Regions from separate parts of the Bacteroides sp. QWL-09 genome, predicted to be linked through region 2. Evidence: riboswitches for the same ligand, from Rfam matches in the RefSeq annotation. Region 2 holds a riboswitch; the other holds the start of a gene.

Region 1 (3,424 bases), 1.6 Mb from region 2:
ATCGACCACCACGGGAATGCCCGCTTGCTCAATGATGATTTGTATGAAATCGCGTGTCTGTAATCCTTTATTTGTACCGATAGGTGCTCCAAGTGGCATCACAGTTGCCGCACCGGCTTCTTCTAATTGTTTGCAAAGCACCGGATCGGCCTGACAATAAGGCAATACCACAAAACCTAACTTAACGAGCTGCTCGGTAGCCTTTAAGGTCTCGACAGAATCGGGCAACAGATAACGAGGATCGGGATGAATCTCTAGTTTCAACCAATTGGTACCAAACGCTTCGCGAGCCATTTGTGCGGCAAACACGGCTTCTTCGGCATTTCTAACCCCGGAGGTATTCGGCAAAAGCTGAATATGAGGATGCTTGATGTGTCCTAACATATCGTCGTTGTCATCTTTCAAATCGATGCGTTTCATCGCCACCGTTACCATTTCCGTACCGGAAGCCAAAATGGATTGTTCCATCACACTATTGGAATCGAACTTTCCTGTTCCTAAAAAGAGACGCGAAGTAAACTCACGTCCTGCAACCATTAATTTCTTCATAACTATTAATGTTATTATGTCATTATGTTTTTATGTTATTATATTTTTATGTCTATGACCGATCTTAGAACTTGAGTTCTGCAATCGATCTTAAAACCGTCTATTGACGATCGATCTTGATCTCTCGGAAGTCTGAACCTTTAGCGTAAGCCGCTCTGTAAGAAGCGTTCCGTTTCCACCTTCGGATCGGCTGCATTCAAGATCGATCCGGAAAGTGCAATGCCGGTAATGCCTACCCGCAAGAGATCCGGAAGATCAGCCTGTGTAAGGCCTCCGATGGCCACTAAAGGCAAGTCGATACCTTCTGCTTTCATCTGTTGAAGAATAGAAGCGTAGCCCTCTAAACCGAGAATCGGACTTAAGTTTTGTTTGGTAGTGGTATAACGAAAAGGACCTACGCCTAAATAATCGACTCCGGCGTGATACAAACGACGGACATCATCCATCGTATTGGCCGTTCCACCAATGATGAAGGACGGACCGAGCATCCGGCGCGCTTCGTCGACCGGCATATCGTGCCGCCCCAGATGAACCCCATCGAGCTGAAGACGTTGGGCGATCTCGACCTGATCGTCGACGATAAACGTCGCGCCATACGAGCGACAAATCGGTTTTAATTGTTCGGCTGCTTGTTCGATCTCTTCAGGAGAAGCCTCCTTCATACGAAGTTGAATCCATCGGCATCCACCTTCCAGAGCTAAACGCGCTCCTTCGATTTCTGAAAAGCGAGAGGTGCGATGTGTAATAAATTGTAAGTTAAGCATCCTCTTTATCCTCCGCAAGCCGCTTTAATGATAACGATATTATCGTTTTCCTGAAGGACAAAGGTATCCCAATGGACCCGTTGAACTAAGCGGTTGTTCACAGCGACTGCAATTCCATCGATTGACACATCGAGGCTTTGAATAAATTCTTGAAGGACAGAATAAGAGGTTTCGACTTCTTGATTATTGACCATTACTTTCATTTCCATATAGGTATTAAGGGTGAAAGTAAATCCAAAGAAGTGCTATAATGAAGAGCAAAAATGTGGAGAAACACAATCCCTTCGGCAGTACTAACTGCATCAGGTTCGTAGGGTATAATCTCAGCCCATGCTTGGGCACCCCTTTGTCTTTACTACCGCAAAGTAAATAAAAAAATGAGCAGTAAGGCCCTTATTTTACTTTTTTTAACCCTAATAATTCTTAGGGATCATTTCCATGATGAAATCTCAAGAGCAAGACCATCTAACTGCTCTTGCAACTCGGAAATCAACCGGGAAACATGAAAACCATCGCACACAGCATGATGGACTTGAACGGCAAGTGGAATGAGGCATTCACCCTGATTATCAACATATTTTCCCCAAGTAAAAATAGGCAATAGATAACTGCCATCGGAAAAGACATTAATATTAAAGCTAGTAAACGTCGTCCAAGGTAAAGAGGAAACATGAAAAATAGACTCTGGCATTTCCGGTTTTATACAAAGCCCGGAGTTATGTCCATAAGTCGCCATATCGGAGGCGTAAGAAACGAGAAACTCCTCTAGCCCTCCTCTACTCTCTGTCCATAAGGTAGAGAACGTTTCATCCGAAGGGTGAAATATGGTATAAGACGGGACTGATTCTTGCCAGAATCCTAAGACCCCATCTTTATTAATTGTCGTCCGAAACTCTTCATGCCGATTGACGACTTGAGTTAGTGCATAAAGCAAAATCGGATATAGTTTTACCCCCTTCAACTTTGCATGTTGCAAGAGAGCAGTAATATTCAAGTTCGTGGTCAGACTATAAGTGCATCGAGTCTGCTCGTAAAAATGGAGATAATATGGAGCACGTTTCCACGTCTCAAGATCAATCGGTTGGAATAAAGCCATGTTCAGTTGATTTAGCGTTGTATTTAGAGTCTTCACTCAAATTAGTTTTTCATTCATTCTTCCATTAATTTGTTCTTTCATTACTTTGCTCTAGCGAAAGAAATGATTCAGCGGACCATGCCCCTCACCAATAGAAAAGTCAGCCCCGCTCTGAATGGCTTGACGGACATACGTATGTGCATCATTGGCCGCCTCATTGAGCGAGCGTCCCTGAGCCAAGCCGGCCGCCAAGGCCGATGAAAGGGTGCAACCGGTCCCATGAGTATTCACCGTATCGATGCGATCGCTTTCCATCTTAATCAGTTCATCCGTTTCTGCATTGTAAAACCAATCGCATAACTTCGAACCCTTCAGATGTCCTCCCTTTAAATACACCGAGACTTTACGACCGAAAGATAGACGCTTTGCATAATCGCCAAGCGACCGATCATTGGACCTAAACTCATCATTAGGAATAGACTGACCGAGTAAAATTTCAGCTTCAGGAAGATTCGGTGTGATGACTCTCACAGAAGGAATCAAGACCTCCCTTAAAACATCAATGCCCTCATCATCGAGCATCTTGCGGCCTGAAGTTGAAGCCAGCACTGTATCGAGAACGACATTCCGAACCGAATAGGTCGCCAAGAGTTCAGACACCCGTCTCACAATCTCAGCATGACAAAGCATCCCTATTTTTATAGCATCGGCTCCGATATCTTCAAGAACGGCTTTCGCTTGTTGTACAACCACTTCGGCGTCTACCGGATAAACCGCTTGTACGCCCAGAGTGTTCTGCACCGTAATAGCCGTAATGGCAGAGGTCGCGAAACAGCCATGTGCCTCAATCGTTTTAATATCAGCCTGAATACCGGCCCCACCACCCGAATCACTTCCGGCAATGGTAAGCACCTTGCAATAAGTTTTTTTATTCATTAGTCTCATCGATTAGTCGAACAAAGATAGCTGTTTTTTCATTGACATAAAAAAACAAGGAGAAAAACGTCGCCGTTTCTCTCCTTGTCGGAAAAGAGTA
Region 2 (3,424 bases):
GTATCCGTTGGTCTCGTATTTCTCGTTGAACAGATTGTAGATCGAGATTCCGGCAGTGATGCCCTTCGTGTAAGGCGCCTTAAACGTATAAGCGATATTCAGGTGATTCACAAAATAAGCATCAAGCGAGCTCTCCTTCATCTCAAAGTTGTCGAGATATTGGCGGCCGACATACTGCGATTGGAACGTTGCTTCCAATCCCCGATGTTTAAACGTCATGATGCTGTTTCCGGTGAACGACGGAGAGAACGCAATGGTTGTATTCCCCTTGTCGATTGCCGTCTGCGACCACAGTTCTGCATCTTCATCTTTGTTGGCATCATAATCATTTAGGTACCCCACATAATCTTTGATTCGGTTTTCGCTCCAAGTGGCATTCACGTCCCAACGTAACCAGTCCGTCAGCTGAACTCCCATCATCATCTCGATACCCTTGCGGTAGCTCTTCGCCACATTCTCGGCCATGGGTTCGCCGATATCGTTCAACTTTCCGTTAAGCACCAACTGATCTTTATAATTCATATAATAGACGTTCACGCCGGCAGTGAAACGCGAGCTGCGGAAGGTATAACCCAACTCATAGTCGTACAACTTCTCCGACTTCGGATATTTCGTAAAAAGTCCGTCGGTATAATTGTTGCGTGTCGGTTCCTTTTGTGCCACCGCAAACGAACCATAAACACTATGGTGCGGATCAATGGTCCAGAACAATCCTGCTTTAGGATTGAAGAAGTTGAATGTCTGGTGAATATCCAACTTTTGCATCTGTCCCGGTGTTGCCGTCCAGTCCCAATTATCATTTCGTCCGTCGATCGTATAATGAATGTGTCGGTATTGCAGATCGGCATACGCATTCAACCCCTTCGTCAACTCATAGTTTGCTTTAAGGTAAAGGTTACCATCGGTCTTTTCTCCCTCATTGCGGTAATACTCGTGCTTCGGATCTAACATCTCCGTATAGTTCTTCACCCAGATCACCCGACCATAATGATCGCTGGTATAACGGTTGAGGGCTCCTCCGAAAGCAGCATCCCAACGCTCGGTCTTATAATTCAACGCAAACACCCCACCATAGAAGTCGCTACCCACATTCTTGCGGCGTACCAAGTTCGTCTTTTCTTGCGGAGTGTCATTACCCGGCAAGTAGAACGGCTTTAAGCCATATTCCTTCAATGTCCGTTCGTTCTTATACTCCTCGTAGAATCCAAATCCATTCGTGTAGTGAATTCCCGCATTCATCGACCAAGCCTTCGAAAAGAGATAGTTGAAGAGTAACTGATAGTGCGTCTGACGGTAATTGTCGAGCTGATCATCGTAGAACCCAATCTTATTCTTACCCTCTTTGATCACCCCATTTGGGTTATAGGTTCGGTTCTCCTTCAGATCGGTCTTGCTGATCCCGTCCCAAGCGTGATAAGTCTTCTCCTTACCGCCAAAGGTGATCAACTTCACCGTTGCCTTCTCACCGAAGAAGCCACCCTGAACGAAGTACGACTTCAAGTCCGATGAGGCCCGGTCGCGGTAACCATCGCTCTCGATGTTCGACAAGCGCGCATCGAACGCCCAAAACTTATTGATCAATCCTGTGCCGACCTTCACAGTCTCCTTATGCGTGTTGAACGATCCGTACGATCCCGATACTTCCGAATATGCCCGTGCCGGAATGCCCTGCGTGCGCATATTGATACTTCCTCCGAAGGCACCCGAACCATTGGTCGATGTTCCCGCTCCCCGTTGGATCTGTAAATCCTCGAGCGACGAAGCAAAGTCGGGTGTGTTCACCCAATAGATGGCGTGACTCTCAGCGTCATTCATCGGAATGCCGTTGGTCGTCACATTGATGCGTGACGGATCAGTACCCCGCACGCGGATACTAGTATAACCGACTCCGGCTCCGGCATCAGATGTTGTGATCACCGAAGGAGTGAGCGACAGCAAGAACGGTAAGTCCTGTCCGAAATTCTGTTTGCCGATTTGTTCTTTTTTGACATTGGTAAAAGCCACCGGTGTCTTAGCCGTGGCACGAGTCGAGACCACCTCGACCTCTTGAAGATGAATCACTTTCAAACTGTCTGAGCTCACGTTTTGTGCACAGACAACCATGTTTGCTGTCAGCAGAGCTGCAACAAGAACTAAATTTTTTTTCATATGGCTTAATTTTAGTCTCTACGCCGGCATTACCCGGTTCAGATTTTAAGGGTATGTTCTCAGCCCGTCATGTTAAGGCACCCCATCAAATGATTTTCGTGGCAAATGTATGACATTCGCCGTGATTAAACAAAAAACTAATCACTTACTAAACAAAAAAGAACCTATTAATTGTTCTAACAGATTAGAACTTTTTATATTTGCTTATTCATTTAAACCGATTGAACTATGATTTTTTTAAATTTTGTCGAACTCTTATTTTCCGGCCAGGTGTTGGGTAAAACCGAAGCGATTGCCGATAAGTTATTAACAGGTAAGGTGGCCGCTCCCGATGCTATAGATAAGTTATCACAGTTGACCGATCAGTTTATCAACTGGGGTATTGCCGCCGGAGGACGGATCATTGCGGCCGCTCTGATCTTCATCGTAGGACGCTTTGCCGTATCGATGCTCAACCGGTTAGTTGGCCGTCTGCTCGATAAGCGGAATGTCGATGTCAGCATTAAAACCTTCGTCAGAAGTCTGGTCAACATCCTACTTACTGTCCTTCTGATTGTGGCGGTTGTCGGTCAGCTCGGTATCGATACCACCTCGTTTGCCGCTCTTTTAGCCTCTGCCGGTTTGGCTGTTGGTATGGCCTTGTCGGGCAACCTTCAGAACTTTGCCGGAGGATTGATCATCTTGTTGTTCAAACCGTTTAAGGTGGGCGACTGGGTTGAGAACCAAGGCGTATCGGGCACCGTAAAAGAAATTCAGATCTTTCATACCATTCTGACGACAGCCGATAACAAACTCATCTATATCCCTAATGGATCATTGAGTAGCAGCGTGATCACCAACTACAGTCACCAACAGAACAGACGCGTGGAATGGATCATCGGAGTCGATTACGGTGAAGACTATGAGAAAGTAGAGCGCGTGATTAAATCCATTCTCGATCAAGACAAGCGATTTTTGACCGATCCGGAACCTTTCATCGCCCTTCATGCCTTAGATGCCAGCAGTGTAAATGTGGTGGTTAGAGCTTGGGTGAAGACCGAAGACTATTGGGGTGTTTATTTTGAGATCAACAAACAGATCTATGAGACTTTCAATAAGCAAGGCATCAACTTCCCATTCCCGCAAATGACGATCCATAAAGGTAACTGATCGTTGCCTTCATACGGGTTACTAACGAAACGGATTTGTATAACATAAAAGCGTGAGGTTATTGTCTTGGAACAATAGTCTCACGCTTCTCCTGTTGAAAACCCACAATTTCAATCTTTAATTCTCA

What was found. Region 2 has a riboswitch for thiamine pyrophosphate ahead of AC4PG5_RS08975 (TonB-dependent receptor). Riboswitches for the same ligand answer to the same signal wherever they lie in the genome.
Region 1: linked by a shared signal. The riboswitch ahead of thiS (sulfur carrier protein ThiS) and the one ahead of AC4PG5_RS08975 (TonB-dependent receptor) in region 2 are both predicted to bind thiamine pyrophosphate.

What each region holds. Positions count from the first base shown of each region.
Region 1 covers NZ_CM178748.1:697,741-701,164, reverse strand. Annotated here, with positions in the region: gene AC4PG5_RS02700 (thiazole synthase) at 1-549, opposite strand, end outside; gene AC4PG5_RS02695 (thiamine phosphate synthase) at 690-1,313, opposite strand; gene thiS (sulfur carrier protein ThiS) at 1,319-1,516, opposite strand; TPP riboswitch at 1,576-1,669, opposite strand; gene catA (type A chloramphenicol O-acetyltransferase) at 1,744-2,409, opposite strand; gene thiD (bifunctional hydroxymethylpyrimidine kinase/phosphomethylpyrimidine kinase) at 2,500-3,324, opposite strand.
Region 2 covers NZ_CM178748.1:2,281,454-2,284,877, reverse strand. Annotated here, with positions in the region: gene AC4PG5_RS08975 (TonB-dependent receptor) at 1-2,148, opposite strand, end outside; TPP riboswitch at 2,147-2,243, opposite strand; gene AC4PG5_RS08970 (mechanosensitive ion channel family protein) at 2,377-3,297, shown strand; gene AC4PG5_RS08965 (hypothetical protein) at 3,408-3,424, opposite strand, start outside.